One region of the Ruegeria sp. BC8 genome, then DNA from elsewhere that is predicted to be linked to it. Evidence: riboswitches for the same ligand, from Rfam matches in the RefSeq annotation. Region 1 holds a riboswitch; each other region holds the start of a gene.
The links. A riboswitch is a leader RNA that binds a small molecule or an ion and turns the genes downstream of it on or off. The one in region 1 is predicted to bind cobalamin.

Region 1 (10,314 bases):
CCGCCGAAAAAGGCAGAGTGTTTCAATCCTCGAAGGGGTTTTCCGCGTTCAGAACCGCTTGCGTGTCAGCGCCGAACTCGGGCGGAGCAGAGCGGTAGGTCACCGGGCTGCGGGACAACTTCAATGGATTCCCGATCAGACGCACCTGGCCGGGCCGGGCTGGCATATCCACTTGCATCCCCCGCGCCGCCACTTGGTCCGAGGCAAAGACCTGATCCAGCGTCTGAACCGGGCCGACCGGCACTTTCAGCGCCTCCAGGCCGTCGATGACGGCCTTGGTCTCCAGCCGCAGCAGCGCGGGCCGCAGAACGGCGTTCAATGCATCGCGGTGTTCCAGCCGAGCCGGGTTGGTGGCGAACCGCGCGTCGTCGGGCAGGTGGCTCAACTCCAGAAAACCGCAGAAGCGCCGGAACTGGCTGTCATTTCCCACGGCCAGAATGACGTGTCCATCGGCGGTTTCGTAGACATCGTAGGGCACGATGTTGGGGTGCCCATTCCCGCGCCGCTGTGGAACCTGGCCCGAGGTCAGATAGTTCACGCCCTCGTTGATCAGCCATGCGATCTGGCTGTCGACCAGCGCGATGTCGATCTGCTGGCCTTCGCCGGTCTGATCCCGGTGGCGCAGCGCCGCCAGAATGCCGACGGTCGCGTACATGCCGCACATCACGTCGGCGATGCCCACGCCGACTTTCATAGGGGCTCCGTCCGGTTCGCCCGTCAGCGACATGATCCCGCCATAGCCCTGCGCCATCAGGTCATAGCCCGGCTTGGCCGCGTTCGGGCCGGTCTGGCCGTAGCCCGAGATCGAACAGTAGATCAGCCCCGGAAAGTCCCGCGAGAGGGTTTCATGGTCCAGCCCGTATTTGGCCAGCCCGCCGGGTTTGAAATTCTCGATGAGGATGTCAGCATGAGAGGCCAGCCGCCGGATCTGTGCCTGCCCCTCTGGCGTGGCGATATCGATGGCGACGGACTTCTTGTTGCGGTTCGCGGCCATGAAATAGGCGCTCTGATCGGTCGGGTTGCCATCCGCATCGGTGACATAGGGCGGCCCCCACTGGCGGGTATCGTCGCCACCGGTGGCCGGGTTTTCCACCTTGATCACGCTGGCGCCCAGATCGCCAAGCAGCTGCGTGCAGGTCGGCCCGGCCAGAATGCGTGACAGATCCAGAACCTTGACGCCCTTCAGCGGCCCGTCAGATGCGGCCATCATAGCCTCCGCGGTCGATCTCGGCGGCGATCACGGTTAACGTGTCGGCGGCCATCGCGGCCTTCAGCGCAGCGCGCAGTTCGGCACGGTTGCGCACGGTGTGGCCGTTGCCGCCGAACGCCCGGCCCATCGCGGCATAGTCATGCCGGTCGAAATCGACGCCCCGGTTGCCCATCTGGCGCTGGCGCTGCTTCAGTTCGATCAGTGCCAGGCTGGCATCGACAAAGACCAGAAAGATCGGGTTTCCTCCCATTTCCGCGGCGGTCGACAACTCACCGGCCACCATCAGGAACCCGGCATCGCCGGAAAAGCTGATGACCGGGCGGCCGGGTTCGGCCAGTTTCAGGCCGATCGCCATCGGAACGGCGCAACCCATCGTGCACAGCGCCGAAGACTGGATCAGGTCGCGCGGCTGCAGGCACTGCCACATCTGGCTGAGAAGGATGCGGTGCGCGCCGCTGTCTGCGGTGGCCAAGGTTTCGGGGGGCAGGGTATCGCGAGCCTCGGCGATCACGGCGGCGGGGCCCCAGTCGTCATCGGTCGGAAAGGCTGCGGCCAAGGCGGCCTTGGCCTGCGCCGGCTGGCCTTGGGGCCAGGTCGGGCGGGCGGGGTTGCCCTTGGCGATCGCCTCAAGCGTGGCGCCGGTATCGGCCACCAGGTTCAGCCCCGCCTGATGCATGTAGTGGTCATTCACCACGGCCGAGATGTCGATCACGCGTTTCTCGTCCGGGTCCCAGATCTCGCGCCAGCCGGGGCGCATTTCGATGGGGTCATAGCCCAGGCACAGGATCAGGTCGGCCTGTTCGACCAGCGGCACAAGCTGCGTGTCGGCCAAGGGCGACAGCCCCGCGCCCCCCAGGCACAGCGGGTGATCCTCGGGCACCACGCCCTTGGCCTTGTAGGTCGTGACGAACGGGATGCCGAAATGCTCCAGAAACGCCCGCACCACGCTGCGCGAGTCGTCATACAGCACGTCCAGCCCGATGATCGCCAGCGGACGCTCGGCCTCGGCGACCCATCGGCGGGCCTTCTCCAGGCATGTGCCCTCGGGCGCGACGCGGGCGGCCCGGGTCAGCCGTCGGCGCTTGGCGGCCGACACCCGTGTATCGGCGACCGAGATCGGCACGTCGATATGCACCGGCCCGGGGCGTGGCTGCGTGGCCAGCGACACGGCCTTGTCGGCGATGATGTCGGCGCCCTTGGCCGTCAGGGTGAACGTACCCTTGGTGATCGAGCGATAGACCTGCGCATGATCCATGACCTGATGGGTGTAAGTCAGCGCCTCGTCGGCATCGACGCAGCCGGTCAGCACGATCATCGGTACCCGATCCTGCAGCGCGTTGGCCACGACATTGATGCCGTTCATGGCCCCAGGACCCAGGGTCGCCACCAGAACCGCCGGCGCGCCGTCGCGGTGGTGCACCGCCTCGGCCATGAAACCGGCCGAGTTTTCGTGCTTGGTCAGGTGAAAGGTGATCCCGGCCTGTTCCAGCGCATCGACCAGGGTCAACACCTCGCCACCGGGCATGCCGAATGCGTGGCGGCACCCGGCCTCGTACAGCCGTTGCGCCAGAAGGTCCGCAGCGCGGGGGGACAGGTCCTGCATCGAACAAGCTCCGTAAGTTCCGTTGCGCAGCAGATTGCGGAGGTTCCGGGCCGGTGCAAGCCGCATCACGTCAGTGTGACTATTTGACAGCCATCTGGGCGATGGCGGCGAATTTGGCGTCCAACTCTGCGGCAATCGCGGGCAAGGCGTCGGAGCCACCGTTGTAGGGGGCAAAGACCAAAGTGGGCGTTTTGTAGGACAGCGTCGCGGTCCCGTCCTCGTTTTCCGTGACGTACAGGCGGATCGGCGCCTCGATCATCGCGGGCACCGATTGTTCCAGAACCCGCACCGCATAGTCGTTGTTGAAGACGCCGATCACCCGATTGCCCGGAATGGTGATGCCGCGCGCGGCGGCGGCCTTGGTGGGCCCGGCCTGCGTTACCACGATCAGACCGTTTGCCTTGACTGCTGCGATCGTGTCGGCCACCAGCGCGTCATGGGTCTTGGTCGTCGGGTGGACGGCCCAACCCGGCCGTGGTTCGATATCGGCAGCAAGCGCGGGCAGCGCCAACAGGCCGAGGAAAAACATAAGACGTTTCATCACGGGCTCTCCAGGTCGTGGTTGGCCCAAGTCTTCCCGAATTCCCGGGTGCGTACAGTCACAATATCGTGGGCGGCGGGCTTGCGCCGGGGGTGCGAAACCCGCACAAGCGACAGTGTGAAACGGAAAAGGCAGGCGAGTGGCATGCGTGTTTTGATCTGCAGCAGCTGCGCGGGTGAGCGCGACTTGCCGGCCGAGCGTCAGGCCGTATTGGACGCCCTGCGCGCTGCGGGACTGGACGGGCAGATCGAGATCGCCGAGCACGCCTGTTTCAGCGGTTGCGACGAGCCGACCGTGGTGGCGATGCAGGGCGCGGGCCTCGCTTCCTATGTGTTTTCGGGAATCGATCCGGTCGCCGATGCCGATGACATTGCGGCGACCTGTCGGGCCATTCTGAACAGCCCGAATGGCTGGATCGAAGACGCCCGGCCGTGCGGGCGGCTTCGCTTGTGTCTGAGGGCGCGGATCCCTGCGTTTCAGTCCACCTGAACCGTGACGGCCGCGCTGACCGGCACCCCATCCACGGCCAGCAGGCTGTGGCTGTTGGCGTTCAGCGAGACCTCGATGGTAGTGTCGCCCTTGGGCAGGTCCGAAATGTGCATCCAGTTGCCATAAAGCCGGGCCAGCTTGACGCCGTTTACATAGACATGCGCATGGCCTTCGCCGGGCTTGTTGTCCAGCGAGGCGTTCTCCGGCGAGAAGCGGAAGTTTTTTGGCATCACATGCAGGTTCCAACCCGCCATCGGGTCGGGGGAGACGGCGATCTCCAGCCCCGGCGCGTCCGGTCCGGCGGGCAGGTTGATGGCGGCGCTGTGGTCATGGGCCATGGCCTCGGCGTGATGGCCGCCATGTTGGGCGGGGTCGGAATGGTCGTGGCCATCGAAGGTGACGCCGTTGGCCGCGGCCAGCACGAACCCGGCACCCCCACCAAAGACCAGACCGATCGCGAAAAGAGCAAGCGAGCGTGTCATCATGTTTCCTTGAAAAGCAAATGACCCGCCGGTTGGGCGCCGGCGGGTCGTGGGATTTCGGGGATCAGGCCGCGGCTTCGACGCGCTTGCCCTCGCTTTGCCAGAAATACCCGGCAAACGAACCCAGCAGCACCCAGGCCACAAGGCCGACGCCAAAGGCGCGTGCTGCGAACAGGGCCCCGATCTCGGTCGGAACCGGCCCAGTGAACACGTCGGGTTCCGGCGCGCCGATCAGGTGCGGGGCCATCAACAGCACGGCCGCAACCAGATAGCTGACGATGTTGCCACCAAAGGCGATCAGCCACATGGCCACACCAGCAGCCGCGACGGTTGCCCACCACCAGATCTGCCGCGCGAACACGTCGGCTGCGGCAACACCCGGAACCTCGGGGGCCAGGGTGAAGCCCGGCGCCAGGTGAAAGGCGATGAAACCGGCCAGGCCCCACAGCACGCCCGTGCGCCCGTCAACAGGGTGGCCTTGCGCTTCGGCCAGCGACATCAGGGCGACCAGAACCAGCGCATAGCCGGTATAGGTCAGCATGGTGAACACCACGCTCAGCCCGTCGCGGGTCAGGTCCGAGAACATACCCGGCAGTTCGGGATGGGCCGAGACGGCTTCGGCTCCGAAATGCACCAGCTCTCCGGATTCATAGAGTTCAGCATGCAGCAACACGGGTTGCACGAATAACAACTGCAGCAGGGCGACGATCAACCCGGCTGCAGCACCAGCGAACAACGCGCTGGTCAGAATGCGACTGAACATTGGTTTAGTGGCAGGGGAAGCCGGTTGCGTGGCGCACGTCATGCGCGGCGTCATGCAGCGCCGATGCCTGAACGTGACCAGCCAGGGTGATGATCCCCAGGCCCAGGGCTGCCGCGAACACTGCCGAAAGAATGCCAGCGCGTGCCGTTGATGCGGTTTGCGTTTGTGTCGTCATTTTCTGTCCTCCTGTGCCGCCGCACCCGACGGCCGGTGTTTCATTGTTCGCCTGGCAGGTCTCCTGGCTTGCGGGTCAGCGCCTCTGTTCGCCTTCCCCCCGAACGGATCGGGAGTGGCTGGTTGAACAGGGCTCACCGCTTACAGTCGCGGGGGCGGCTTCGGATTTGACCTGCGCGCAGGCCGCACCAAATTCCCTCTTAGCATCCGGATGTCTCCGGCAGGACCAGACCCGTCCATTTAGACGTGAATGCCGCTGTGGCGCAATCGCCATTTGCGACCTTTCGCGTCAATTCCCGCGCTTTTTCAGAACATAGATATCCATGATCCACCCGTGCCGGGCGCGGGCCTCGGCGCGGGTGCGCAGAATTTCGTCCGCCACATCGGCCAGCGGACCTTTGATCAGGATCTGCTCGGGCATACCCAAGTAAGCCCCCCACCAGATGTCAAAATCGGCCATGTCCAAAGTCTGGAACGAACATTCGCCATCCAGCATAACCGCAACCGTATCGGCGTTGCTGGGCCAGCCCTCGTCGCGGATGCGCCGGCCGGTGGTGACCAGATAGGGTGCGCCGATCTCGTTGATTGGTATGGCATGGGCCGCCGTCAGCGCCTGCAGCGCCGTGATGCCGGGGATCACCGTGGTGTTCGGCTGCGGGTCTAGCCGCGCCGCGATTCGCAGCGAACTGTCATAGAGCGACGGGTCGCCCCAGATCAGCAGGGCGACGGTGCGCGCCTCAGGGTGCCGGGCCATCGCCTCCTGCCAGCGCAGGGCGATTGCGTCGTGCCATTCATCCACGCCGCGCAGGTAGCCATCCTGCGACCGGCGCTCAGGGATGTCGAAATAGGCGATTTGGGGCGGTGTGCCGGTGACCTTGCGGATGATTTCCTCGCGCACGCCGGCCAGATCGGCCTTGTTGGCGCCCTTGCGCGGGATCAGGATCAGATCGGCCGCGCGGATCGCCTGCGCGCCCTGAAAGGTCACGTGGTCCGGGTTGCCGGTGCCGATCCCGATCAAGACCAGATCAATCATCGTCGAACTCCGCCAGCGGACCATAAAGGATCAGCGCTGGCGCGGTGCCGATCTCGGAACCCAGGCGCTCGGCCAAGGCACCGACGGTGGACCGGTGCAGCGACTGCTCAGGCGTCGAGACCGACTCGGCCATCAGCGCGGGGGTATCCAGCGGCAGCCCATGCGCGTGCAGCGCGCCGGCTAGCAGGGGAAAGGTGCGCTTGCCCATGAACACCACCGTCGTCGCACCCGGGTCGGCCAGCGCGGGCAGGTTCAAGTCCTCGGGAAGCTTCCCGCTGACATCGTGGCCGGTGACGAACTGCACGCGCCGCGCGGTCAGCCGCCGGGTCAGCGGGATGCCTGCCGCGGCAGCCGCGGCAATGGCTGAGGGGATGCCCGGAATGATCTCGTGGGCGACCCCGGCAGCGCGCAGGGCCACCAGTTCCTCCTCTAGCCGTCCGAACAGGCCGCCATCGCCCGATTTCAGCCGCACGATCCTTTGGCCGGTCTGGGCGTACTCGACCAGCAGGCGGCTGACATGGTCCTGCTTGGGCGAGGGTCGCCCGGCGCGCTTGCCCACGCCGACAAGGTCGGCGTCCGTGCGCGCATGGCTCAGGATCGGCCCGCTGCTGAGATCGTCGAACAGAACCGCATCGGCTTTTTGCAGCCGGTCCACGGCCTTGAGGGTCAACAATTCCGGGTCGCCGGGGCCGGACCCGATGAAGGAAACGAAACCGCTCATGCGCTGGCCTCTGCGATCAGATGGAAGAACGTACCGGTGACATGTCCGCGGCGCGATCCGGTCTGCGGGCCTTCGGCGCCTTCGGCGTCAAAAACCCGTGCCAGGGGCACGTCGGGTTGCTCGACGATCGAGGAATAGTGGAACTCGTGCCCCCGTAGCGCGGTCCCGGCCGAAAACCCGGGCATGTCGGCCAGCAACTCGGCCCGGCGATAGCCCAGGTTGAATTTGCGCTTCTCGTACGAAGTGACAAGGCCCAGCAGCCCGGCCATCCTATGGCGGGTGCCGTCCTTGTCGATCAGCCCTTCGCCCAGGGCCATGTAGCCGCCGCATTCGCCATGCACGGGCCGCGTTTCGGCATGTTTGCGCAATCCGGTCAGGAACCGCTCTGCCGCAGCCAGGGTTCCGGCGTGTAGTTCGGGGTACCCGCCGGGCAACCAGACCAGATCGGCATCCGGGGCCGGCGCCTCGTCCGCCAGCGGAGAAAACGGCAGGATCTCGGCCCCGGCCGCCCGCCAGCCTTCCAGAAGGTGCGGGTAGGTAAAGGAAAACGCCGAGTCTTGGGCCAAGGCGATCCTTTGCGCCGGAGGGCGCGGAAGCCCGGCCGACGACGGCCCCGCGGGGCCCGACGAGGCCGCCTGCTTGATCGACTCCAGATCCACATGCTCGCGCAGAAAGGCCGCGTAGCCGGCAATTGCGCTTTCCAGATCGGGGTGCTCGACCGCCTGGATCAGACCCAGATGCCGCTCGGGCAGGGTCAGGTCGCCGCGCCGGGGCAGCACGCCCAGAACGGGCAGGCCCGCGCGCTCCATTCCCAGACGGGTCAGGCGTTCGTGGCGCGGGCTGGCGCAGCGGTTCAGAATCACGCCGGCAAAGGGCAGGTCGGGGTTGTACATCCGGAACCCCAGCGCCGTTGCGGCGGCCGATTGCGCCTGACCACCCACATCCAGCACCAGAACCACCGGCCAGCCCATGCGCAGCGCGGTCTCGGCGCTGGACCCATGGCCCAGCTCGCCCGGCTTTGCGACCCCGTCGAACAGGCCCATCGACCCTTCGGCCACCACGATGTCGGCGCCTTTGGCCTGCGCCGAAATCGCGCCCAGCAACGGCGCGCCCATCGCCCAGCTGTCCAGGTTGAACGAGGCCCGCCCTGCCGCCGCCCGGTGAAAGGCCGGATCGATGTAGTCGGGACCGCTCTTGAAGGGTTGCACGGTCAGCCCGTCCTCGGCCAGCGCGCGCAGCAGGCCCAGCATCACAGTGGTCTTGCCCGTCCCCGAGGATGGGGCCGAGATCAGCAGTCCGGGCGGGTTAGTCATCGCCGTGACTCCAGCTCGACCACGGGCTGTCGGCGCTTTGCGGACGATAGCGACGATCATAGGTCTTGGAATACAGGCAGCTTTCATCGAAGCCTTCACCGGCCAGTGCCGGCCCGACCAGGATCAGCGCGGTGCGCGAGATGCTCTCGTCCAGCGAGTCCTTCAACGTGCCCAGCGTGGCGCGGATGATCCGCTCGTCCGGCCAGCTGGCGCGGTACACCACGGCCACGGGGCAGTCGGCGCCATAGGCGGGGGTCAGGTCAGACAAGACCTTGTCCAGATTGCCGATCGACAGGTGGATGGCCAACGTGGCGCCGGTGCGGGCGAAGTTTTCCAGCGTCTCGCCCTCAGGCATGGACGAGGCGCGCCCCGGGGTCCGAGTCAGCACCACCGATTGCGCCAGCCCGGGCAGGGTCAGTTCGGTGCCCAAAGCGGCTGCCGCGGCGGCAAAGGACGGAACGCCGGGGGTCACGCTGACGGGAATGCCCATCTGTTTCAGGCGCCGGATCTGTTCGCCCATCGCCGACCAGACCGACAGGTCGCCCGAATGCAGGCGGGCCACGTCCTGACCGGCATCATGGGCGGTTTTGATTTCGGCCATGATCTGATCCAGATCCATCGGCGCGGTGTTCACGATGCGCGCACCTTCGGGGCAGTGGGCCAGGATCTCTTCGGGCACCAGCGACCCGGCATACAGGCACACCGGGCAAGCGGCGATGATGTCGCGTCCGCGCAGGGTCAGAAGGTCGGCGGCGCCCGGTCCGGCGCCGATGAAATGAACGGTCATGTCTGTCCTCCGATGGCGACCGCGCAGGTGGCAAGCCGGTCGTCCGAGATCTGTCGGGGTGAAAGCAGCCGCGCGCCCGGTCCGGCGGCGGCAAGGGCGGAAGCTTCGGCCACGCTGCCAGTGCCATGACTGGCGCGGCTGCGGGGCGAGCAGGTGAGCGTGCGTTGCCCGGCCAGATCGGCCGAGTCCGCGAAATGCAGGGGCAGGGCGCAGGCGGCGGCAAATTCGGCCAGCGCCGGGTGGCCGGCCTTGTCGGCGGCGGTGGCCAGCGCGTCCACCGCCTGTCCGGCAGTGGCGCGGTCGAACGCTGCGCGCAGGCTGGCGCAGGTCGCGGCGGACGAAAACCCAAGCCCGGCCACGATCATAGGGTCACGCTCCACTGAACGACCGGATAGGCCGATTTCCAACCGCGCCGGGGGCCGAGGTCGCCGGCCTGCGCCAGCTCGATCCGCAGCAGGTCGCCGCCCAGCTTGGCGTGCCATTGGCTCAGCATCGCTTCGCTTTCCAGCGTAACGGCGTTGGCGACCAGCCGGGTGCCCGAGGGCAGGTTGGCGGCAAGCCAGTCCAGTAGCGCGTCGCTCAGCCCACCGCCGATGAACACCACGTCAGGCAAGGGCAGGCCGTCCAGCGCGTCAGGCGCCCGGCCATGGATGACCTGCAACCGATCTTGTCCCAGCGCGTCGGCATTGGCGCGGATGCGCGCGGCGCGGTCGGCGCGCGGCTCGATCGTTGTGGCAGTAAGGGACGGGTCGCACATCAGCCACTCGATGCCGATCGATCCGCTGCCGCCGCCGACGTCCCACAGATGCTCGCCCCGCGCGGGCGCCAGCGCCGACAGGGTCAACGCACGCACCGGCCGTTTGGTGATCTGCCCATCGGTTTCGAAAATCTCGTCGGGTTTGCCCGAGGCCAACGGCAGCGCAGGCCCGTCGCCCGCAACCTCAAGCGCCACGCAGACCGGATGCTCGAACGAGTCCAGCAGGGCTTCGGTCAGGGACATGCTGCGCGCGCGTTCCCGAGGGCCGCCGAGGGCCTCCATCACGTGCAGGGTCGTTTCGCCGAACCCGGTCTCGGTCAGATAGCGGGCCAGCTCGGCCACAGCGGCCCCGTCGCGCAGCAGGACGATGGCGCGCATGCCGCGTGACAGATGCGGACGCAGGCGGGTCAGGGGGGCGGCGTGCAGGCCGAAGGTGGCAGT
Region 2 (10,314 bases), 530 kb from region 1:
ATCGACGGGTCGATGTCCAGCCCTTTCAGCTCGCCCTTGGCCGAGGCCGTGGCCTTGACCAGGCCCGCACCGGATTCGCCGACGACCATGATAGTGTTCAGCTCTTCCTGCATCTGCGCCATCTTGGTCTGCAGTTCCTGCGCGGATTTCATCATCTTGGCCATGTCGCCCAGACCGCCGAGTCCTTTGAGCATCTGTATGTCTCCTGTCATTCGATTTGCGGCCTAAATACGGGCCGTCTGCGTCCTTCACAAGGGCAGCGCGCCTTCTGCGCGGATGATCAGTCTTCCTCGAACGGATCCCATTCGTCTTCGACCTCGGGCAGGGCTTCGGTTTCGACTTTGGCCGCACGGTCCTGAGGCGTTTCGATCCGGGTGATGCGGGCCATGGGGAACTGTGTCAGAACCGCCTGAACCAAAGGGTGTTCTTCGGCCTTGGCCTTCAGCGCCAGCTCGGCCGCGTCGCGCAGTTCGGCGATGGTGGGCGCGTCCCCGTCCGAGACGATCGAGACCGCCCAGCGATTGCCGGTCCAGCGCTGCAGCGCGGACCCGAGCCGCGCGGCCAGGTCGGTGGGCGCCTTTTCGGTGGGCGTGAACTCGATCCGGCCCGGCTGGTACGAGACAAGGCGGACGCCGTTCTCGACCTCGACCAGAAGCTTCACGTCACGGTTGGAGCGGATCAGCTCGACCACATGCTCAAACGTTGGATAACGCGCCAGCGCGGTCTGCACGTCTTGGGCCAACGCCGCCGTGGGCGCGCCGCCCACACCGCGCGGGGTGGGCGCATAGGCCGAGGCCGTCGCGGTCACGGGCGGGGCGGTGTTGCCGGCAACCGGAACGCCGCCCCCCGGCCCGCCGACGGGCGGCGGAGGGCTGTCCTGAAGGCGTTTGATCAACTCTTCAGGGCTGGGCAGATCGGCCACATGGGTCAGGCGGATCACCGCCATTTCCGCGGCCATCATGGCGTTGGGGGCGGCCGAGACTTCCTCTAGTGCCTTCAGCAGCATCTGCCACATCCGGGTCAGCGCCCGCATCGGCAGCGCCTCGGCCATCTGCTGGCCGCGGGTGCGTTCATCGGGCGAGACGGTGGGATCTTCGGCTGCGTCGGGGGTGATCTTCACCACCGAGACCCAATGCGTGATTTCGGCCAGATCGCGCAGCACCGCCAGCGGGTCGGCGCCCTCGGCATATTGCGCGCCCAGTTCGGTCAGGGCCCCGGCCGCATCGCCGCGCAGGATCATGTCCATCAGGTCCAGCACGCGGCCCCGGTCGGCCAGTCCCAGCATCGCGCGAACCTGGTCGGCGGTGGTTTCGCCGGCACCATGGCTGATTGCCTGATCCAGCAGCGAGGTCGCATCCCGGGCCGAGCCTTCGGCGGCGCGGGTGATCAGTGCCAGCGCGTCATCCGAGATTTCCGCGCCCTCGGCGGTGGCGATCTTGCGCAGCAGGCCGATCATCACTTCGGGCTCGATCCGGCGCAGGTCGAACCGTTGGCAGCGCGACAGCACGGTGACCGGAACCTTGCGGATCTCGGTCGTGGCGAAGATGAATTTCACATGCTCGGGCGGTTCCTCCAGCGTTTTCAACAGCGCGTTGAAGGCGCTGGTCGACAGCATGTGGACTTCGTCGATGATGTAGATCTTGTACCGCGCGCTGGCGGCGCGATAGCGCACGCTGTCGATGATCTCTCGGATGTCGTTCACGCCGGTGCGGCTGGCGGCGTCCATTTCCAGCACGTCCACATGGCGACCTTCCATGATGGCCACGCAATGCTCGCACTGGCCGCAGGGTTCGGTCGTTGGGCCGCCATTGCCGTCGGGTCCGATGCAGTTCATGCCCTTGGCGATGATCCGGGCCGTGGTCGTCTTGCCGGTGCCGCGGATGCCGGTCATGATGAAGGCCTGCGCGATCCGGTCCGCCTCGAACGCGTTTTTCAGCGTGCGCACCATGGCATCCTGACCGACCAGGTCGGCAAAGGTTTCCGGGCGGTATTTTCGGGCGAGAACCTGATAGGCGGGGCTGGACTGTGTGGTCATGTCTGCTCTGACGGATTCGTACTGACGATGCAGGGTAGAGTTCCAGGTGCCCCGCGTCCACAGCACCGGTGCAGGTTTTTCGCTTTGGCGAGCGCGCGGTGTGAGGCATACTGCGCGGATCAAGTTCAATCAGCCAGTTTCGGGGGGAACGTCTGATGACAAATCTTGTGGTTCATGCATTGCAGGTGGGCGGCGGAACGCTGGCCCTGACCTCGGTTCCCGGCGGTGGCGGCGACTATGAGGGAGACCTGGACCTGATTTCAGCTTGGGCGCCGGGGTTGGTGATTTCGATGACAACCCTTGCCGAACTGGTTTCTGTGGGTGCGGGCGAATTGGGTTGTGACATCCATCGGCGCGCCTGCCGGTGGGCACATCTACCGGTCGCCGACTTCTCGGTGCCGTCGACCGAGATATCCGGCCGCTGGCCCGAAGTCAGTGCCGCCGCCCGCCATGCGCTGTCGGGCGGCGGGCGGGTACTGGTTCACTGCCGGGGCGGTTGCGGACGGTCGGGCATGGTTGTCCTGCGCTTGATGATAGAAAGCGGCGAGCAGCCGGAACAGGCCCTGAAACGCCTGCGGGCCGTACGCCCCTGCGCGGTCGAGACTGATGCTCAGATGGACTGGGCCGTCGCCCCGGCGCGCGAGGCACTGGCGACCTGACCTTCAGGCGGTTGCGCGGAATTCGCGCTCGGCCCTGACCACCGGCATGATCGCCGTGGCCTGCAGCATCGCACAGGGTCGATCACCAATGACCTGTGCGGGCAGGGCGTCGCGCTGGTCGTCAAACAGCATGTCGGCAAAGGTATCAAGGCAGTCGGGTGGGGTGTCGGCGGCCGCTCCGCAATACACGCGGATCCGTTCGGGACGTGCATCGAACCGCGCCGTGCAGCCATGTTCGCAATGGGCCAGTTCGCTGCTGCCTTCCACTTGGAAGTCGGGGGATGTAGCGGCCTGCGCCGTCGCCATTGCCTGCGCGATGGCCCGTGCCATGCGCGCCAATGCCGGGCAGGTCTTTCCGGTGCGCTGGCAGATGGTTGCCACGAATTCATGGGTATCGGTCTTCCAAATCATGTTGCGCCCTCCGCGCGCTGGCGGGGTGGATTTGGACAGACGCCGGTTTCAAAGCCAGACCCTGCCCGGACACCCCGTCCGAGTTTCGGTTTCACGTTTGATGGCAGGTCTCCTGACTTGCGGGTCTTTGCTTTGCCGACCTTCCCAACCTTGCGGTCAGTGGTATTTCGGCATCGCTCTCCGCCTACAGTTGCGGGGGCAGTCGCGGCCTTGGTCCGCTCCGGAGTTCCGGGTTGGACCGCACCGTGTTCCCTTTTCATCCCGGACCGAAACGGTACGGGAACCATCCCCTCATCGCTAGCGGTGTATCCGGGATCGAGTCAAGACGGTTTCAGCCCGGTTGCCGGAGTGTGTCCCAAGGGAACAGATCAGGCAGTCTGCGCAGCACATTCGAATCCCTGCGGGCACGCGCCAATTGCCAGCCGCCCTGCATTACGATGAACAGGGTGTCCGCAGCATTTTCAGGGTCGGAAACTCCGAACCGCGCGGCGTGGTTTCGAACTTCGATGATCCAGCTTTCATACAGACGGTCGGCATGTTCCCGAAACGCGCGGTTGTCGGGGCTTTCGAACAGGGTGGCGGCGATGGGGCAGGTCTCCCACTGGGCCGAGGTGTCGAATAGCTTCGCGATTTTGTGGCACAGGGTGGTGACCCCGTCGCGAAAACCCGCGGCGTCGTCGAATGCCGCAGCGATCATGTTCAACATCCCGTCCGAGGCCCAACTGGCCGCCGCCAGGGCCAGATCCGGCTTGCCCTTTGGAAAATGGTGATACAGTGAACCCTTGGGGGCCTGCGCTTCGGCCAGCAATTCCGCCAGACCGACACCGTTATAGCCCGAGCGCTGGAACAGTTTGGCGGCAGTCACGATCAGGCGATCTTTGGTGTTTGGTGGACGTTGGGTCATGCAGGCCAAATATTGACAGGCCTAGACCAATTGGTCCAGACACAAAGCATTAGACCGATCGGTCCAGAGTGTTTGGAGGCAAAGATGTTGGATTCGCAGCACGCGGTTGACGTGGAAGACTTTAAGTTTCCGTCGGGCCAGACCCAGCTGGCGGCGCGGCTTTACACTCCGGCGGTCGAGCCGCAAACCGTTGTTGTGCTGAACGGCGCAACAGGAGTGCCACGTGACTACTATCAGCACTTTGCTCGCTGGCTGGCCGCCGAGCGCGGTATGGCTTGCCTGACATATGATTACTGGGATTTCGAGCATTCGCTGACCGGGCGGCTGAAAGACTCGAAGGCCACGATGGCGGACTGGGCGCTGATCGACATGCCCGCAGCGCGTGCCGAGATGCACCGTCGATACCCGCAGGCAAAACTGTGGGTGATCGGGCATTCGGTCGGTGGAATGCTGGGTCCGCTGCAACCGGAAATCGAACAGATCGACCGGATGATCTGTGTGTGCGCAGGTTTGGTGACGGTGGCCGATCACCCGTGGCCCTACAAGGGCTTGGCGACTCTGTTCTGGTATGGCCACGTGCCACCTCTGGTGCGTCTTCTGGGGTACCTGCCGGGGAAACTTCTGGGATTCGGAGCCGATTTGCCGGCGGGCGTCTATTGGCAATGGCGCAAGTGGTGTACATCGCCCACCAGCTATCTGCCAGAATTGGGAGACACGCTTCCCCAGGCGGATTGGAGCCGGGCGAACGCCGCGGCGGATATCATTGCGTTCGAGGATGACCAGACAGTGCCACCGCCCGCCGTCTGGCGGCTGGCTGAACTCTATGGTCCGACCGCCCGTCGGCACTTGTTGGATCCCAAGGATTTCGGGCTGTCCGAAATCGGTCATATCGGCGCCTTCGCCCGGCGCAGCAGTGCCGTTTGGCCGCGATTGATCGCCTGACCCGCCCGCAAGCGCGGTTTTCAGGAACAACGACGAAATGCAGAGGTTGGATTGACCGGGCCGAATACGCGGCGCGGCGTCAAGTGAGAGGTTGGACATCGACCCAAGCGGGGCTCGTTGTGGCTGCTTCCTTCCGGACCTGACCAGGTTGGCGAGGCGCTTGCCCGCGCCAACCTCTCGACCGCCGATATAGGCATCACGCACCCGCTTGGCAACCCGTCACAAAGACAGGCGTACCCTAAGAAACCCGCGCGCGTCCTGCCCGTCGGTGGTGGCTGCAAAGTGGTCGAGCTCGTGCAGGTAGTTTGCAGCGCGTGGCCCGGTCTTCAGAATCACGGACCGGCCCGCCTGCGGAACAAAGGAAAAGCTTTGGGCGGTGTTTTCCACCGGATCCGGACCCAATCGTCCCGCCAGGTAGTCGCGCAAGATTCCCTGGAGGCTCAGCGGCGGCACCGGGATCAGGCGGGCCGGGTCTGGGACGGGAAAGTTGCCGCCGCCATTGGCTCGGTAGCTGTTTGATGCAACGACGAATTGTTCATCCGGATCGACGGGGCGGCCCTGAAAGGCAAGATCGCGCAGGCGGGAATGGGACGTGTCGATCAACTGGCCGCCTAAATCATATCGCGCGGGCTGGGTCAGATCGAACCTGTAGGTCACCCCATGCAGCACGTCGAAATTGTGCCCGGTGCCCTCGGGGTCGATCAGAACCTGCTCGTCGCTGTTGCCAAGTTGGGAAAACTGGGCAGCCGACATCTCCAGCCACTCGGCGATCTGGCGGCCATCCAGCAGCATGGCGGCCAGTTGGTTTGGAAACACATGCAAGTCCGAGACATGCCTTACGGTGACATCGCCAGCCGGGACTTCGGTGTAATGCCGTGGTCCGGCCCGGCCTCCGAATTTCGAAGGTGCGGCTGCGGACAGAACAGGGAGGGTTTCAAAGGTCGTTCCGGCCAGAACCGGTCGCAGGGCTGCCGCCTGTGCTGCGGCGACCAAGTTCAGCCCCTGATCCACCCCGCAAAAGGTGAAATAGCTGTGCAGGGTACGATTGATCCGGCCCACCGGCTGGGCAGCGGCTTTGCGGGTCGCCTTATGGGCGGCGGCATAAAGTTCGACCATCTCAGGGTCTTCAGGAACGACCCGAGCGCCGGTTTCAGCCCCGCCCGGGCAGATCGCGCGCAGATGCGCGCTGTGACCAGCAATTCTCACTTCTCCCGTGGCGTTCACGGCAAGCGTCAGGTCGATCACCCCCAAATGCGACCCCGCTGATCCGGGCATGACCAAGGGTCTGGCCAGCTGCGGGTTACCATCGCTTGGGTCGGGCAGTGTCAGGTGCGTGTGTCCGGCCACGATTGCATCAATACCGTCCAGAGCAGAAAGCTGTGCGACCACATTCTCCGACATCGGTGCGGCGTCGGGCTCGCCTAGGCCGGAATGTGCAAGAGCCACAATCAGGGCACAGCCCTGACGACGCAAATTCTCGGCCATCCGGCGCGCCGTAGCGACGGCATCCTCGGCTACGACCTGGCCTTGCAATTGTGGTGCTTCCCACTTCACCGTCTGCGGCGGCAGGATCGAGAAAACGCCAATTCGGACAGCAATGCTTTGGCCGTTGATGTGGACATGACGGGTCAGGATGGCCTGTTTCTGCCAAGGCGCGACCCCGGTCAGACACTGCATGTTGCTGCACAAAACCGGGCAAGGTGCCCGAGAAACGATCCGGCCCAGAGCTGGGAGACCAAAGCCGAAGTCGTGGTTCCCCAGCGCAATTGCGTCGTAGCCCAAGCGCCCAAAGGCGGACATCAAAGGGTGGGTCGTGTCGGTCTGTTCGGCCGCCCAGTCACCCAGAAGTGTCCCCTGAAGGGAATCGCCGTTGTCGAACAGCAGGACAGTTACATTCGCCTCTTCCGCCTCTTGACGTGCAGAGCGGATCAAACTGACGGTTCGGGTGAAGCCTACACTTGGTTCCGGCCGGTCCGCATAATAGTCGAAACTGGTCAGATTCATGTGCAGATCGGTCGTTGCAAGAATCCGGATGTGCGCGGTTTTTAAGTGGGGATGTACCTGAAGCAGGGAGGATTTCAGAGCCAATTTTCTTCTTTTAGGTGCTGTTGTGCATACGTTTTCACTGAAAGGTAGAATACAGGCAATCGTCAGGGCTTCCATGCGTCCTTTGCGACAACGATGCTTTTTGCGAGTGTGAATTCCCATTGCACCAGTGCCCAAGTCGTGGCAGCCCTTGTGCAAATTCCAAAGGGACAGGCATGAAACGGGCGGAAAGCGTGACATTTGGCGGCTCTGGACTGGACCGGGCGGCGCAGATCCGTACCGATGCCAGAGCCTTGGAGGCAGCACGGTCCGATACTACGGCGCGGTGCATCCTTATGTGGCGGGGCAAACCGTTGGTCATGGGCGAAGCGCTGGACCAGTTGGCCTTGGTTCCGATAGACCACGATCTGGTTGAGAACGGACTCGGCGGGGCGATTGACCAACCGATCTTGCTGGGGCGCAGTGATGCGGGTGCGCCGCTGTTTGCAATGGACATTTCGAATTGGTCTGCCGACGGGTTGGACCTGTCGGGCGTTGGAGCGTTCGTGGACCGAACCGAACAGCAGCATCCGGGGCTGCCCGTGGGCCACGTGTTCGCCGAGCTTCGTCGGATCATGACCCGGCTGTCGGCCCGGGACGCCGAATTGGCAGCCACCGCCAAAGCCGTGATCGGCTGGCACGAGACGCACAGGTTCTGCGCGCGCTGCGGCAACCCGACCAACATTTCACAGGCGGGGTGGCAACGACTGTGCCCGGCCTGTGGCGGTCAGCACTTTCCACGGACCGATCCGGTGGTGATCATGTTGGTCACGCATGGCGATTCCGTCCTGATGGGCAGATCTCCGGGGTGGCCCGACGGCATGTATTCACTGTTGGCCGGTTTCGTCGAGCCGGGCGAGACCCTCGAAGCCGCCGTGCGGCGTGAGGTCATGGAGGAGGCTGGCGTTCCGGTCGGACACGTCAGCTATCTGGCAAGTCAACCCTGGCCATTTCCGTCGTCGCTGATGTTCGGGTGTGCAGCGCAGGCGCTGTCCCGCGAGATCACGATCGACCCGGTCGAGATCGAGGACGCGATGTGGGTCACCAAGTCCGAGATGATGCAGGCTTTTGCAGGCGAGCACCCCAAGCTTCTGCCGGCGCGAAAGGGGGCAATCGCGCATTTTCTTTTGCGTAACTGGCTTGCAGATACGCTGGACTGACGAAACACTGACACCCTGACTGAGCAGAAAAGGCCGACATGCAGGTTTCAGCACGCGAAGATATCCAGGCGCCGATCGATGCGGTGTTCGACATGGTCGCGGACTTCGAACGGTTCGAGCGCATGGCGATGCGCCGCGGTGTCGAGGTTCGACGCACTGTCGAAATGCCGGGCCACTGGGTCGGGTCGTGCTGGGAAGCCGATATCATGATCCGTGGCAAGCCACGCCACGTCGCGATCGAGGTGGCCGAGTTCGATCGCCCCACAGCCATGCGGTTTCGATCGACCAGCAAGGGGATGAACGGCCTGACCACGATTGATCTTCTGTCGCTGTCGCAAAAGCAGACGCGGCTGAGCATCGAGATGTCACTGGCGGCCAAGACCTTGCCTGCGCGTCTGCTTCTGCAGTCGTTGAAGCTGGGCAAGGCCAGATTCCGGCGCCAGTTCCAGATGCGACTGAGCGATTTTGCGCGCGAAATGGAAGAACGCTATCTGCACGGGGCTTGAGAGCCGGCGTTTGACTGGCGGTGAGCAGTCCCAAGCTGCCTGCGCGTGGGAGCAGACTAACCGCGTGGTCGAGCAGCGGGGTACACGCCCAGCACTTCCACATTCGTGGTGAAATGCTGCAGTTCATCCATCGCGAGCTGCACGTTGCGGTCTTCCGGGTGGCCGACGATGTCGGCGTAGAACTGAGTCGCCGTGAACGAGCCATCAACCATGTAGCTTTCCAGCTTGGTCATGTTGATGCCGTTGGTGGCAAAACCGCCCATGGCCTTATACAGCGCCGCCGGAATGTTCCGGACCTGGAACACGAAGCTGGTGATCATCCCGTGCTCGCCACGGCGGCTGCGGTCGTCCTCGCGGGACATCACCAGAAAGCGGGTCGTGTTGTCGTCGCTGTCTTCGATGTGGCGCGCCAGCAGTTCAAGGCCATAGATTTCGCCAGCCAGTTCGCTGGCCAGGGCCGCCGAATGTTTCTCACCCGCTTCCGAGACCTCGCGCGCCGCGCGGGCGTTGTCAGGGCTGACCCGCCCGCGGATGCCGTGGGCCTTCAGGAAGTTTGCGCATTGCGGCAATAGCACCAGATGCGAATGGGCTTCGGTGATATCTTCGAGTTTTGCGCCCGGCACGCCCAGCAAGTTGATGTGAACCCGCACGAAGGCCTCGTCCACGATGTGCAGCCCGCTGTGCGGAAGAAGGCGGTGGATATCGGCCACTCGTCCATAGGTGCTGTTCTCGACCGGCAGCATGGCCAGATCGGCCTCGCCCGAGCGCACCGATTCGATCACGTCCTCGAATGTTCGGCAGGGCAGCGCCTCCATATCCGGACGCGCATTGCGACAGGCTTCGTGACTGTAGGCGCCGGGTTCCCCCTGAAAGGCGATGCGTTTGGTCATTTGGTCGATTCCGTGCAACAAGTTCCAGAATTGGGCGTTTCGTCGCGGTGTCTATACCTTGCCTCTTGCAAGGGGAAGCCTTAGACACCCCGAAGACAGCTGAAATGGACTCGCGATCAATGTTCGACACGATGACAGTTACCAAGGCCGCAGCCGGCCTGTTCGGTGCCTTCCTTGTACTCCTCCTGGCAAAATGGGGGGGCGATGTTCTCTACCATGTCGGGGGGCACGGCGAAGCCGCCTATGTTATTGAAACCGAAAGCTCGGGCGAAAGCGCTGACGGCGAAGAAGTGGTCTTTGCCGATCTGCTGGCCGCAGCTGACCCGGAAAAGGGCGCGAAGGTTTTCCGCAAGTGTTCGGCTTGCCACAAGCTGGAAGAAGGCGCCAATGGCACCGGTCCCTACCTGTATGGCGTCGTGGACCGCCCTGTGGCGGCGGCTGCGGGCTTCGGCTACTCGGCGGCGATGCAGTCGCATGGCGGCAACTGGACCCCGGAAGAGCTGGATGCGTTCATTGCAAACCCCAAAGGCTATATCCAAGGCACTTCGATGAGCTTTGCCGGTCTCAAAAAGGCTCAGGAACGCGCAGACCTGATCGCGTACCTGCAGACGATTGGCGGCTGATCTGCCCACCCAGACACCGAAAAGCGAAAGCCGCTGCCATGTGCAGCGGCTTTTTTTGTCTGAGCAAAACTTAACAAAGCGCTCACGCATTCTAAACTT
Region 3 (10,314 bases), 1.2 Mb from region 1:
ACGAACCAAAGATCGGCGCCCAACGCCTGCGGCACCAGCAGGATGTCGGCAAACAGGATCGCGGCATCGAACCCATAGCGGCGGATCGGCTGCAGTGTCACCTCCGCCGCCAGATCGGGGGTGTAGCACAGCGACAGGAAATCGCCCGCCTGTTCCCGCGTCGCGCGGTATTCCGGCAGATAGCGTCCGGCCTGTCGCATCATCCAGATCGGCGGCGTGTCCAGTACCTCGCCCGCCAGCGCCCGCAGCAGTTTCTTGTTCTCGGCCATGTCAGCCCCCACTATTCCGGTTTGCGCAACGGGTCCGCCTTCAGCGGCAAAATGTCAAGCGTGGCCCCCATTGTCAGGGCAATGTGACGCGACTAAAGCTGTGCCCATGACTTTGACCCTGCCCACCCCCGCATCGCCGCTGAAGATCGGCACCCGTGGTTCGCCGCTGGCGCTGGCCCAGGCCCATGAAACCCGTCAGCGGCTGTGCGATGCCTTCGATCTGGCGGAACAGGCGTTCGAGATCGTGGTGATCAAGACCACCGGCGACAACCGCGCCATGATCGACGCGGACCGCCCGTTGAAAGAGATCGGCAACAAGGGCCTGTTCACCAAGGAAATCGAAGAGGCGATGCTGGGTGGCGACATCGACATCGCCGTGCACTCGACCAAGGACATGCCCGTCGAACAGCCGCAGGGGCTGGTGCTGGACACGTTTCTGCCGCGCGAAGACGTGCGCGATGCCTTCATCTCGCCCCGCCTCAGCTCGATCCATTACCTGCCCGAAGGTGCGGTCGTAGGCACCTCGTCGCTGCGGCGGCGGGCACAATTGCTGCACCGCCGACCTGATCTGAACGTGGTCGAGTTCCGGGGCAACGTGCAGACCCGGCTGAAGAAGCTGGCTGATGGCGTGGCCGAATGCACGTTTCTGGCCATGGCCGGCATCCGCCGCCTGAACATGCAGGACGTGCCTGCCACCGCAATCTCGCCCGACGACATGCTGCCGGCCATCGCGCAGGGTACGATCGGCATCGAACGCCGCGCGGACGACCACCGGGCCGCCGAGATGCTGGAAGCCATTCATCACTCTGAAACGGCCTGTCGCTTGGCGGCCGAGCGCACGTTGCTGGCCGCGCTGGACGGGTCCTGCGAAACTCCGATTGCCGGTCTGGCCGAACTTGCCGATGGGCAGTTGCGCCTACGCGGCGAGGTCCTACGCCCGGATGGATCGGATGCCATCAGTGAGAGCGAGACCGGTTCGACGGAGGACGCAGCGGAAATGGGCCGGGCCATGGCGGCAAAACTGCTGCACCGTGCCGGGCCCGGATTCTTCGAGTGGAGAAATTTGTAAAAAAGTTTCTGCGAATGTGAACTGCTTCACTGTCGCCCCGGTTGAAATCGGGCATCAATGTGTCATCCCGATTGGGAATGTGGATCAGTCTCGAGTGTATCGAAGTTTTAGTTCGTGATTTTGTAGATAGTATTCGAGGGGGCGAGACTGAGAACCCTGTCCGATCGAAACGGGTCGTGCCTTTGAAAAAAGGCGCGGCCCGTTTTGACTCTGCGGCCCGTAACGGGTCCCTGTCATCCGGGAAACCGGTGCACGTTGCCATGATGACTGAACATCGCCTGGCCCGAGCGGATGTCGAACCGGAAATCAGCCGACCGTCCCGGCAAGGCCGCATAGAACGCGCGCAGGCCCGGTTCGACCAAGCCTGCTTGGGCGCTGCAGGCTTCGCTCAAGCGCTGTATTTCGTCGTGAGACCGCCGTGCACGTATCGCAGTGATCAGATCCTGATGCATCTCCTGCAGCTTCCGGAAATCCGCGCCATGAGCCAACACGCTGTCACCGACCAAAGCAAAAATCGGCTCCAGTTCGGTCTTGCCTTTCAGATGAACAAGCCCTGCTTCGAGCATCGCGAGATCGGCGCCAGCGGCCTGTGAGACTGAGCTTGAGATCAGGATGTCATATTCGACCTGGCGGCAACTCTGCTCGATTCGAGCGGCGACGTTGACCACATCTCCGATCACCGTGTAGTTGAATCGCCGCCGCGAGCCGATGTTGCCGACACAGGCCATTCCCGTGGCGCATCCTGTCGCCAATGCGATCGGAGGATGCCCGCGCATCGTGTCCGATGCGTTGAACTCGGCCAGAGCTCGCCGCATCTGCAACGCAGCCTGTGCCGCCAGAAGCGGGTGCCGCTCCACCGGAACCGGCGCGTTCCAGAACGCCATGACCGCATCCCCGATGAATTTGTCGATGGTGCCTTTTTCGTGCAGGATCCGGTCTCCGATAACCGAGAACAGTTCATTGAGCAGCGCGACCAGGTCTGTGGCCGACACCCGCTCGGACAACGGTGTAAACCCGCGAATGTCCGAGAACATGACCGTGATTTCCTGCGTTTCACCGCCCAGTTGCAGTTGGTGTCCGGTTGCATCCATCTCGTCCAAGATCTCGGGCGCGACATAGTGCGAGAAGATCCGCCGGATCACCCGCTTTTCCCGCTCGGTCGATATGAACAGATAACCGGACAACAGCCCGAAATTGGCCATCCCGCCGGCAAGCGGGAAGGTTGCATCGAACAGCACGGACTGGTTCTGAAATGCCAACCAACTGACCCCGACAACCACGGCCGCCGCGATGCCGCCGGCCATGAACGAGGCAACGGCCCCGAAACTGGACATGACGACCGTGACGACGACTCCAAGGATGATGAAAGCCAGAAGTTCGAGGGCGGCGGTGACATCCGACCGGGTCAGCATGTCGCCCAGCAGCGCCTGCTCGATGACTTGGGCATGGATGGAGACGCCGGGAACGGACTCTCCCAACGCAGTCTGATGCATGTCGAACAGACCTGCCGCCGACGTTCCGATCAATACGATCCGGCCTTCGATCTGGCTGCGCAGAACCGGATCATCTGCGGATTGCAGTATGTCATTGGCCGACAGGTAGAGCCCGGGATCATCCGGTCTGTACCTGACCCAGACCTCTCCGTTTTCCGTTGTGGGCAGGACCAGACCCGCCAATTCGACCGACAGCACGATGCCGGCCTCGCCCTGAGCCCCTTCGATGAAGATCACCGGCTCGCCCGTCGCGACCCTCAGAGCCTCCAGCCCAAGTCCGGGCAGAACACCGCTTGGCCCCTGCCACAACACCGGAACCCGACGCACCACGCCCGTGCCGCCCAAAGGTGAAACATTCACACCGCCGATCCCGGTTGCATCCCGGTCCAGCGGTGGCGCCAGCGGAGTCCAGTGGGGCACGGACACCAGCCCGGCGGCCGGGTTTTCGCCGATCTCCACGATCCCGGCCTTCGGGGCAATGTCCTGATCCCCTACGGTCAATCGCGCCGCCACACCCATCACGACTGGCCAGTTCGAAACCTCGGCCCCGAACAAGATGTCATTGTCCAGCTGGGCGGCTTCCTTTTTGGCGCTGAGAATGTCAGCTAGGGCCGGATCACTCAGCAGCCGCGACGGTGAGTACCGATCGGGCTCGGCGAACAACATGTCAAATGCAATTGAAGCGGCGCCATAGTCGCCCAACCGCTCGACCATCTGCGTCAACAGGGTCCGGGGCCAGGGCCATTGGCCCCAATTCTCGAGCGACGTTTCGTCGATATCGACGACCCGGACCGGCAAATCGGGATCGAAGGCGCGCGGGGACAACCGCTGCAACACGTCGAAATAGATCAGCCGGGACATGCGGACCGGATAAGGGTCCAGTACCCGCAGCAGACAACCAAACAGGATCAGACCCAGGCCCACCAGCCGAAAAGCACGGCGCCGTCCAGCTTTCTCGTGCTGCCTGACGCTCACGTCAACCTCTGCTCGCCGGCAACGACATGGACAACGCTCTAGCCATCGCCGCCGGACCCAAAGACACCGCCGCCAGTATCCCGCCGATCATCGATAGATTCGGGCCGATCGCCCGGCCTGTCGAACTGCCCTACCGGATCCGGTTGTTCGGGCGGCGCGGCAACCGCTGCCTTGACCTGCCTCTGCGGCGGAGCGGACCGGCGCGGTTCGGGCGCGTCCGATTTTGCGCGCGGCGCAGGTTGGGATTCACCCGAGCAACCTTCGACATCCACCTGCAAAGGCGGTTTGAGGTCTTTCTGCGACTGAATGAAAGGAAAACCGCTGACCACGGCCTTGTCATACATCGCCTGATCGACCGGGCGCCCGACCGCACCACGCTGGCTGGTTGCATACAAGCTGCAAATCCGACCCGTTGATCGGCAAGAGCCGCCGAGGCCACACATCTGAACCGTGCCGTGCAGCACGAGCATCGCGCTTTGGTTTCCCGGCGCGATCCACATGTCAAATACCGTGCCCCGCACCGCCATGGTGGCCGTCGGCGTCTTGATGGAGTAGGCGCCTTTCCTGCTTTTGCCCGAGATGAACCGGAAGCTTCCACCCAGCGCCTCGACAGCAAAGCTTTTAGCCTTGCGGTTGCCGCGCAACATCTTCACGTCCAGAACCATCCGCGCATTGGGACCAACCGCGATCTTCGTGTCATCCACAAAGACAAGCTGAACCACGCCATTCGCATCCGTGACGATCGAGTCGCCGGACAACACCTCCATCCCATTACGCAGGGGCAGCGTTTTGCCGCCACGGGTCACGTCCGCCCCCTGTTTCACGCTGATTACGGTTCCGATATTTGCCCAACTGAGGGCAGGAACGCAAAGAACGAAAAAACCAACCAGAACAATCTTCAACCAAGCCAAAATGCCAGCCCTTCCCCCAAAGGTTACTGTAAAGCGCGGATGCGCTCACTGCCCGGCCAGCCTCTGAAACTGTTTTTTTGGATCAATCAAAATGACTAAAATCTTAGCAAATATGCATCCATTGGCATGTAATTGGCAAGTTTTCTGTTCTTATGCCTGTTCAGCGGAGAAGCTGAGCCGCCGAGTTCAGTCAAAAGAAACGGCCGTTTCTGCAACTCAAACCACCTGACACTGGTGATCCAACAGAGCGCGTTCCAACGCCAAAGGCAGGCAACCTCTCCAATTGGTTCAGCCGTTTGCGACACCCATCATTTTGCAGATGCAGTTCCCTACCGCACCTGGCTCGCCCAAATTTTTGTGTCCGATTGCGTACTCTGGCCGCGCGTACATTCTCAGGCCAACCGACGTTGGTTCAGCGAAACCAAATCGAAGCAGAACGCGAATCCACGCATGGTTCTTGAAAATCCAACAGCAAGACATAGCGACCACGCCTTTGCCCAAGCGGGTGCAGACCCAAGCGATTCCAAGCGTTTTCAAGGGCTTCGCCCAATCCGGCAAAAATTTCCGGTGGTGCAGGAATTGGCCTTGTATTTCCGTCGCTTGCACGGCTATACCCGTCGGCGGAGACGTGGCCGAGTGGTCGAAGGCGCTCCCCTGCTAAGGGAGTAGGCGGGAAACCGTCTCGAGGGTTCGAATCCCTTCGTCTCCGCCATTACCCATTAATACGGCTAAGATAGTGAAGGGCTTGCTTGCAAGTTCTACTCCTTTGCCGCGCGCCTTCGCCGGTGCTCCGCCAGCTTCAAGCACCGTTTGGCTGATCACCCGGCCATGCAGGCCGCACCGGAAACGTCAAAACCTGCCAAACCGTCGTCTTCGGCCAGCGCGGCGCGCAATCGTCCGATCAGGTCAGGCCCGGGGCGTACGGCTGCGCCCTTGGGTCGGCAAGATAGGCAAACCGTGATGTGATGTGTTGATTGTCGGCTCACTTCGCCCTCCGCGAAATCGCGGGGCGGAAAGGGAACCAGTCATGTCAGCGGCGCAAGCCGAAAATGCCATCTTGGCCTCCTTCCGGGACACCCCGCCCGGGTTGAGTTGCGTTTGATGATGGCAGGTCTCCTGACTCGCGATGTATGGCTTGCCCCGCCTTCCCAGACCTATCGGCCCAGTGGCATCCGGGGGTCGCACACCGCCTACAGTTGCGGGGGCAGTCACGGAATTGGCGTCAGAACGGCGCCGCACCGTATTCCCTTTTACCCGACCGCCGAAACGATCGGGAACCATCAGCGCCAATCTCATCCATGAATCGGGTTGCACTGTCAACGACGTTCTGGGCGGGTGCGCAATGGAGGTATCCAGGCGACCCTTCGGCACCACTTGAGCGACAGACCGGGCGGCGAATTACGTCGTTTTGACCAACTGACTTACGATAGCCCGGAAGGTCCCGAAACACGGGGGCGCAAGCGGGCTGACTGCCAAGCCTCCGTGAGCGGCCTCGCCTTTTCTCTTTGAATGCAGAAGCCTATCGTTGGCAAGCGTACATAATTTACGCGCGGAAAAATCATTGATTTATCCTGTGATTGATTCAAACATACGAATTCGACACAACTTTAGCTTTACCTCCGTTGTTGTCGCTGTCGCCCGTTTCGTCGGGCCCTTCCGACTGCTGGAGTGAGTGCTGGCGGTCGGAAGGCATTTCACGAAAATCAGCGTTGGGAGAACGCGGTGCCCGGACTTAACGTACGAACCCTTCCTCGAAACTTCGCACCGGTTTTTGCCCATGACGTCATTGCGTCAGCACGCTTTGTTCACGATCCCGGGGATCAGCAGATTAACTGTCTGCCAATCATGTCATTGGCGGCAGACTTTTTTGGAACGGGAATTACCAGACCGGGGTATGCTCGTATGACTGCATAGACGTGAGAGCGCGAAAAAGAGGCCACCTATTCCACATGTATCGACAAACCCAAGAGGAGAAGAAAGTGATTAACAAAGTCATGATGATTTCAGGCGCGACGTGTTTCGCACTACTAGCGGCCTGTGACGATACGAGCACGTCAAGTGCATCCGCCGAACTGACGCCCGCTCAACAGGCGTGTCTGCGAGACGTGGCCAAAACAACAAACAATTCGCAAGTGGTCGTGCTCTCATCCGCGTTCAGCGAGGCTGGAACACAAGTCACCGTTGGGGTTGGAGAGGATCGGGCTCCGTGGAATTGTATTGCCTACAGTGATGGCGCGACAGCTGGTATCGAGTTCCTGGGCGACGAAGGCGCGTTGTGACCGGTTTGATGCGTAGCCGAAATCGGCTGCGCAGCACTGGCTTGATACGCTGAGGTCCGGCTTGGTCTGCAGAATAACCATCATCGCGTTCGCGACCCTTTACCTGTTGGCGTTGTTTGCGTTTGTGACGGGCACTTTTGGCTGGTTTGGACAGGAACGAGACCCATTGTCCGGCGTATTCCTTTTGCCGCTGGGTCTGCCTTGGGTCCTTGCGTTGGACCTTTTCTCAGAGTCGGCCAAACCGTGGCTCGCGGCGATTGCACCGGTGCTCAACCTGTTGGCACTGGTTTTGATATGCAGATGGGCACGTGGTTTGCGCCAGGAATGAAGGCGGAACTCTTTCCCGCAAAATGGGAGGAAAACATGGGAAAAGTGATCTTGGGGCTTGTGATCGGGCTCATCCTCGGCGTGGTTGGAGCGATGACCTTGGGCGGCGGGGCCGCGATGGGTGTCGGCGTTGCGACAGGCTTGTCCGCCGGTGTGTGCACCACATTGAAGGGAGCTCAGGCCGAGAACCTGATCACCGCCGAGCAAGCAGATCAGATCCTCAATCGCGTGAACTCCGAGATGGCATCATTGCAAGGAATTGAAACGACGGACGAGATCGTCGGCAGCGCACAGGCATGCGATGAATTTCTGGCAAAGTTGCGGGAAGCGAAGTGAGGTTTCTGCTCACCGGAAACATAACATTTACGATAGACCGACAGAGGACCTGCTTATGAAACGCAGTTTTTGGAATCTTTTCACACCCGCACTTGCGATCAGCGGAACGGCCGCCCTGGCCATGTCAGACGCCGACGACGCGTGTATCGACCATCTGCGACAGGTCGGTGGACCGGACGGTCAATCCGGTACGATCGAAAGCTCACAGTTCTCGGAAGCCGGCACGCTCGTCATGCTGCGTGACGCCGGCGGAACACTTTGGCGCTGCATTGCGTACAAGGACGGAAGCATTGGCGAGATGTCGGTTGTCGAGGCGATGGATGATGGTGGCGGAGCCATGGCCGGCGCTTCCGGGTCTACAGGTAGCCAGCGCGTCAAATTCGATTCCGGGTCCACCGGCGCCGAGCTCGTCGGCCAACTCGCGCCAGGGGCATCGCAGCAATACGTTCTTGGCGCGAAGAACGAACAGTTCCTTTATGTCCGCGTTGCTCCGCAAAATGGCTCTTTGGACTACGTCATTCGCAACCCCGATGGGTCTGAATTGTTGGGATTGATGTCTGCGGACAAGGAGTATCGCGGACAGCTTTGGCAATCCGGAGATCATGTTGTCGAGGTCATCAACCGCAGCAACTCTGCCGTCGACTACAACGTCATTTTTGGAATTGAATAGGTGATCGCCCCGAAACCATGAAACGCATTTCCAAAAAATAGGAAAGCAGATGAACTCCAAGATCCTATTGGTGATCGGCGCGGTCAGTGTCTCTGTGCTTGCAGGATGCGGTGAAAGTGGCGGATCAGTCGAAGCAAGTGCACCAACCGTGGGCAGTTCCAGCGATCTGTCGTCATTTGAAGGCGCAAGAGCGGGTCAGGCTGAAATGGGCATTCAAAGTCTCGGGTTTGAACTCATCCGAAGCGAAGGGCTGACCTCGTACTGGTTCAACAAGGAGACCGGTGCTTGTGCTCGGATCACGACATCTGAGGGAAGATACTCGGACGTAGCGATGCTGCCGTCAGGTGACTGCTGACACGCATTCATCAATCCCAAATCTGCAAAAAGGAGCTTCAACTTGCATTTCGATCTGGCACATGCGGCAGTTATCGTTGTCGCCTTGATCATCACCAACCTGGCGTTGAAATCGGCCGGCGTGATCAACGAAGAAAACAAACACCAATGGAACTGGAAAGCTTTTCTGGCCTACTTCGTGGTCATATTTATCATCAATCTGGTGTGGCCGATCTAAGGCTTCAGGGCGGCAAGCCAACCGCCGATCTAACCTGGTTACCGTGAACGCGCCTCTCGGCGGGACTGCCGGCAGGAAAAGCGTGAGCATCGCTGGCTGAAAACAGAAAGGAATACGCATGCGGTTTTTGACGTCCCTCATATTCATCGGTGTTCTGGCAACCGCGGCGAATTCTGACGTCACCAGTCGAAACGGTGGCCCAAGCAACAGCCAGATGCTTTCTAAGGGCAGCGACGGAGGCGTCGATGGCATCGCTTTCTTTCGCCCAGTCCTAAGCGGGGTTTTGTATCGCTCTGGCTTCAAGGGCGGCGACAAGGGTCGAACGGGTCTGAGTGACGCTCAGCGCGAAACACTTTGCGATGAAGGGTTTTCAACCGGGTTTTACGCGGATTTCGGCAAGAACACCGAATACGGCCGCACCAGCTGTGGGAACGGAGCCTTTGACTATCAGAGCGCCAGATCGTCCCGACCTAGCACTGTCATGGCCACCATACACGAGGTGATTGAGAATCCTGGAAAGGGTCCTGTCCTGGTGCACTGTATGTGGGGCGTTCATTCCTCAGGCGCGTTGTCGGCAATGGCACTTGTTCAGTTTTGCGGTTGGACGGAAGAAAGGGCCAAGGAATATTGGAATGATGCCCGAAACGGGGCCCCATGTTCGGGCGGGTGTGACCAGTGGATTGACTCGAAATTCTCAAACTTCAGTGTCGACCCCAGTTTGAAGATCTCCGCCGAACAACAGGCCGCGATTTGCCCCAAATGATATCGGGAGGACTATCTAAATGAGGTTCAATCTTCTGGGGTCACTGGCTTTAATTGCACCCACTGCCTTGTGGGCGAGCGACGATGTTCGCGGAGAAGCCACGACATTTGATAGTCCCAATGGTGTTACGGAACGCTGCATTCGGATCGAAAAAGTCCCAAGGGGCGCGTATCAAAAACGCGATCTTGAGGAAGAGACAGCCTATTGCGAGATTGATTTCTATGCCCCCGAAATTGCCATTTGCCCCAAAACCTGGAGCACCAGCCCAGGAATGGCCGTCTACGATATTTCGGAAGGACCCTACGTGGGGAACCGCTCTGAGTTCGAGAGAAACGCTTGCAAGGAGGGCAAGTCGGCAAAAGAACTGGCCAATGGCAGAGTGGCCAAATTCAAATCCACCATGAACCAGAAGGGTACAAGCGGAACATTTTCCACCTCGTCACTGCTCTACTATCATTTCTCAAGGTATTTCGACGCGACGGTGAAAGTTCCGGTGGCGGTCTGGCGCAGCATGGACGCTAAGGCGCATCTTACCGAGGTTGCAGAGCCCGGCCTTGCGATTTCCGGTGGATCTCATGGCGGGCGCATGAACCATGAAGGCTGGCGGGTCTTCGTGGCAGCGGATGCCGACCCGAACTCGTACCAACCGAC

Region 2: another riboswitch for cobalamin. It lies ahead of ACR3EK_RS13290 (hypothetical protein); the one in region 1 lies ahead of ACR3EK_RS10675 (CbtB domain-containing protein).
Region 3: another riboswitch for cobalamin. It lies ahead of ACR3EK_RS16775 (thioredoxin domain-containing protein); the one in region 1 lies ahead of ACR3EK_RS10675 (CbtB domain-containing protein).

What each region holds. Positions count from the first base shown of each region.
Region 1 covers NZ_JBQFIV010000001.1:2,095,238-2,105,551, reverse strand. Annotated here, with positions in the region: gene ACR3EK_RS10705 (CaiB/BaiF CoA transferase family protein) at 23-1,207, opposite strand; gene ACR3EK_RS10700 (thiamine pyrophosphate-binding protein) at 1,194-2,813, opposite strand; gene ACR3EK_RS10695 (DUF302 domain-containing protein) at 2,893-3,354, opposite strand; gene ACR3EK_RS10690 (DUF1636 family protein) at 3,499-3,843, shown strand; gene ACR3EK_RS10685 (hypothetical protein) at 3,831-4,325, opposite strand; gene ACR3EK_RS10680 (CbtA family protein) at 4,390-5,088, opposite strand; gene ACR3EK_RS10675 (CbtB domain-containing protein) at 5,093-5,263, opposite strand; cobalamin riboswitch at 5,300-5,508, opposite strand; gene cobF (precorrin-6A synthase (deacetylating)) at 5,552-6,295, opposite strand; gene cobA (uroporphyrinogen-III C-methyltransferase) at 6,288-7,016, opposite strand; gene ACR3EK_RS10660 (cobyrinic acid a,c-diamide synthase CobB) at 7,013-8,329, opposite strand; gene cobM (precorrin-4 C(11)-methyltransferase) at 8,322-9,116, opposite strand; gene ACR3EK_RS10650 (cobalamin biosynthesis protein) at 9,113-9,481, opposite strand; gene cbiE (precorrin-6y C5,15-methyltransferase (decarboxylating) subunit CbiE) at 9,478-10,314, opposite strand, start outside.
Region 2 covers NZ_JBQFIV010000001.1:2,629,213-2,639,526, reverse strand. Annotated here, with positions in the region: gene ACR3EK_RS13305 (YbaB/EbfC family nucleoid-associated protein) at 1-194, opposite strand, end outside; gene ACR3EK_RS13300 (DNA polymerase III subunit gamma/tau) at 281-2,035, opposite strand; gene ACR3EK_RS13295 (protein-tyrosine phosphatase family protein) at 2,191-2,694, shown strand; gene ACR3EK_RS13290 (hypothetical protein) at 2,698-3,105, opposite strand; cobalamin riboswitch at 3,191-3,406, opposite strand; gene ACR3EK_RS13285 (TetR/AcrR family transcriptional regulator) at 3,437-4,009, opposite strand; gene ACR3EK_RS13280 (alpha/beta hydrolase family protein) at 4,094-4,951, shown strand; RNA gene ffs (signal recognition particle sRNA small type) at 5,033-5,131, opposite strand; gene ACR3EK_RS13270 (5'-nucleotidase C-terminal domain-containing protein) at 5,171-7,039, opposite strand; gene nudC (NAD(+) diphosphatase) at 7,213-8,196, shown strand; gene ACR3EK_RS13260 (SRPBCC family protein) at 8,235-8,702, shown strand; gene ACR3EK_RS13255 (prephenate dehydratase) at 8,759-9,592, opposite strand; gene ACR3EK_RS13250 (c-type cytochrome) at 9,712-10,215, shown strand.
Region 3 covers NZ_JBQFIV010000001.1:3,326,077-3,336,390, reverse strand. Annotated here, with positions in the region: gene hemE (uroporphyrinogen decarboxylase) at 1-269, opposite strand, end outside; gene hemC (hydroxymethylbilane synthase) at 376-1,338, shown strand; gene ACR3EK_RS16790 (CHASE2 domain-containing protein) at 1,572-3,806, opposite strand; gene ACR3EK_RS16785 (FecR family protein) at 3,845-4,630, opposite strand; tRNA gene ACR3EK_RS16780 (tRNA-Ser) at 5,340-5,429, shown strand; gene ACR3EK_RS16775 (thioredoxin domain-containing protein) at 5,536-5,703, opposite strand; cobalamin riboswitch at 5,807-6,014, opposite strand; gene ACR3EK_RS16770 (hypothetical protein) at 6,697-6,996, shown strand; gene ACR3EK_RS16765 (hypothetical protein) at 7,321-7,659, shown strand; gene ACR3EK_RS16760 (hypothetical protein) at 7,715-8,329, shown strand; gene ACR3EK_RS16755 (hypothetical protein) at 8,379-8,684, shown strand; gene ACR3EK_RS16750 (hypothetical protein) at 8,727-8,900, shown strand; gene ACR3EK_RS16745 (protein-tyrosine phosphatase family protein) at 9,019-9,663, shown strand; gene ACR3EK_RS16740 (hypothetical protein) at 9,683-10,314, shown strand, end outside.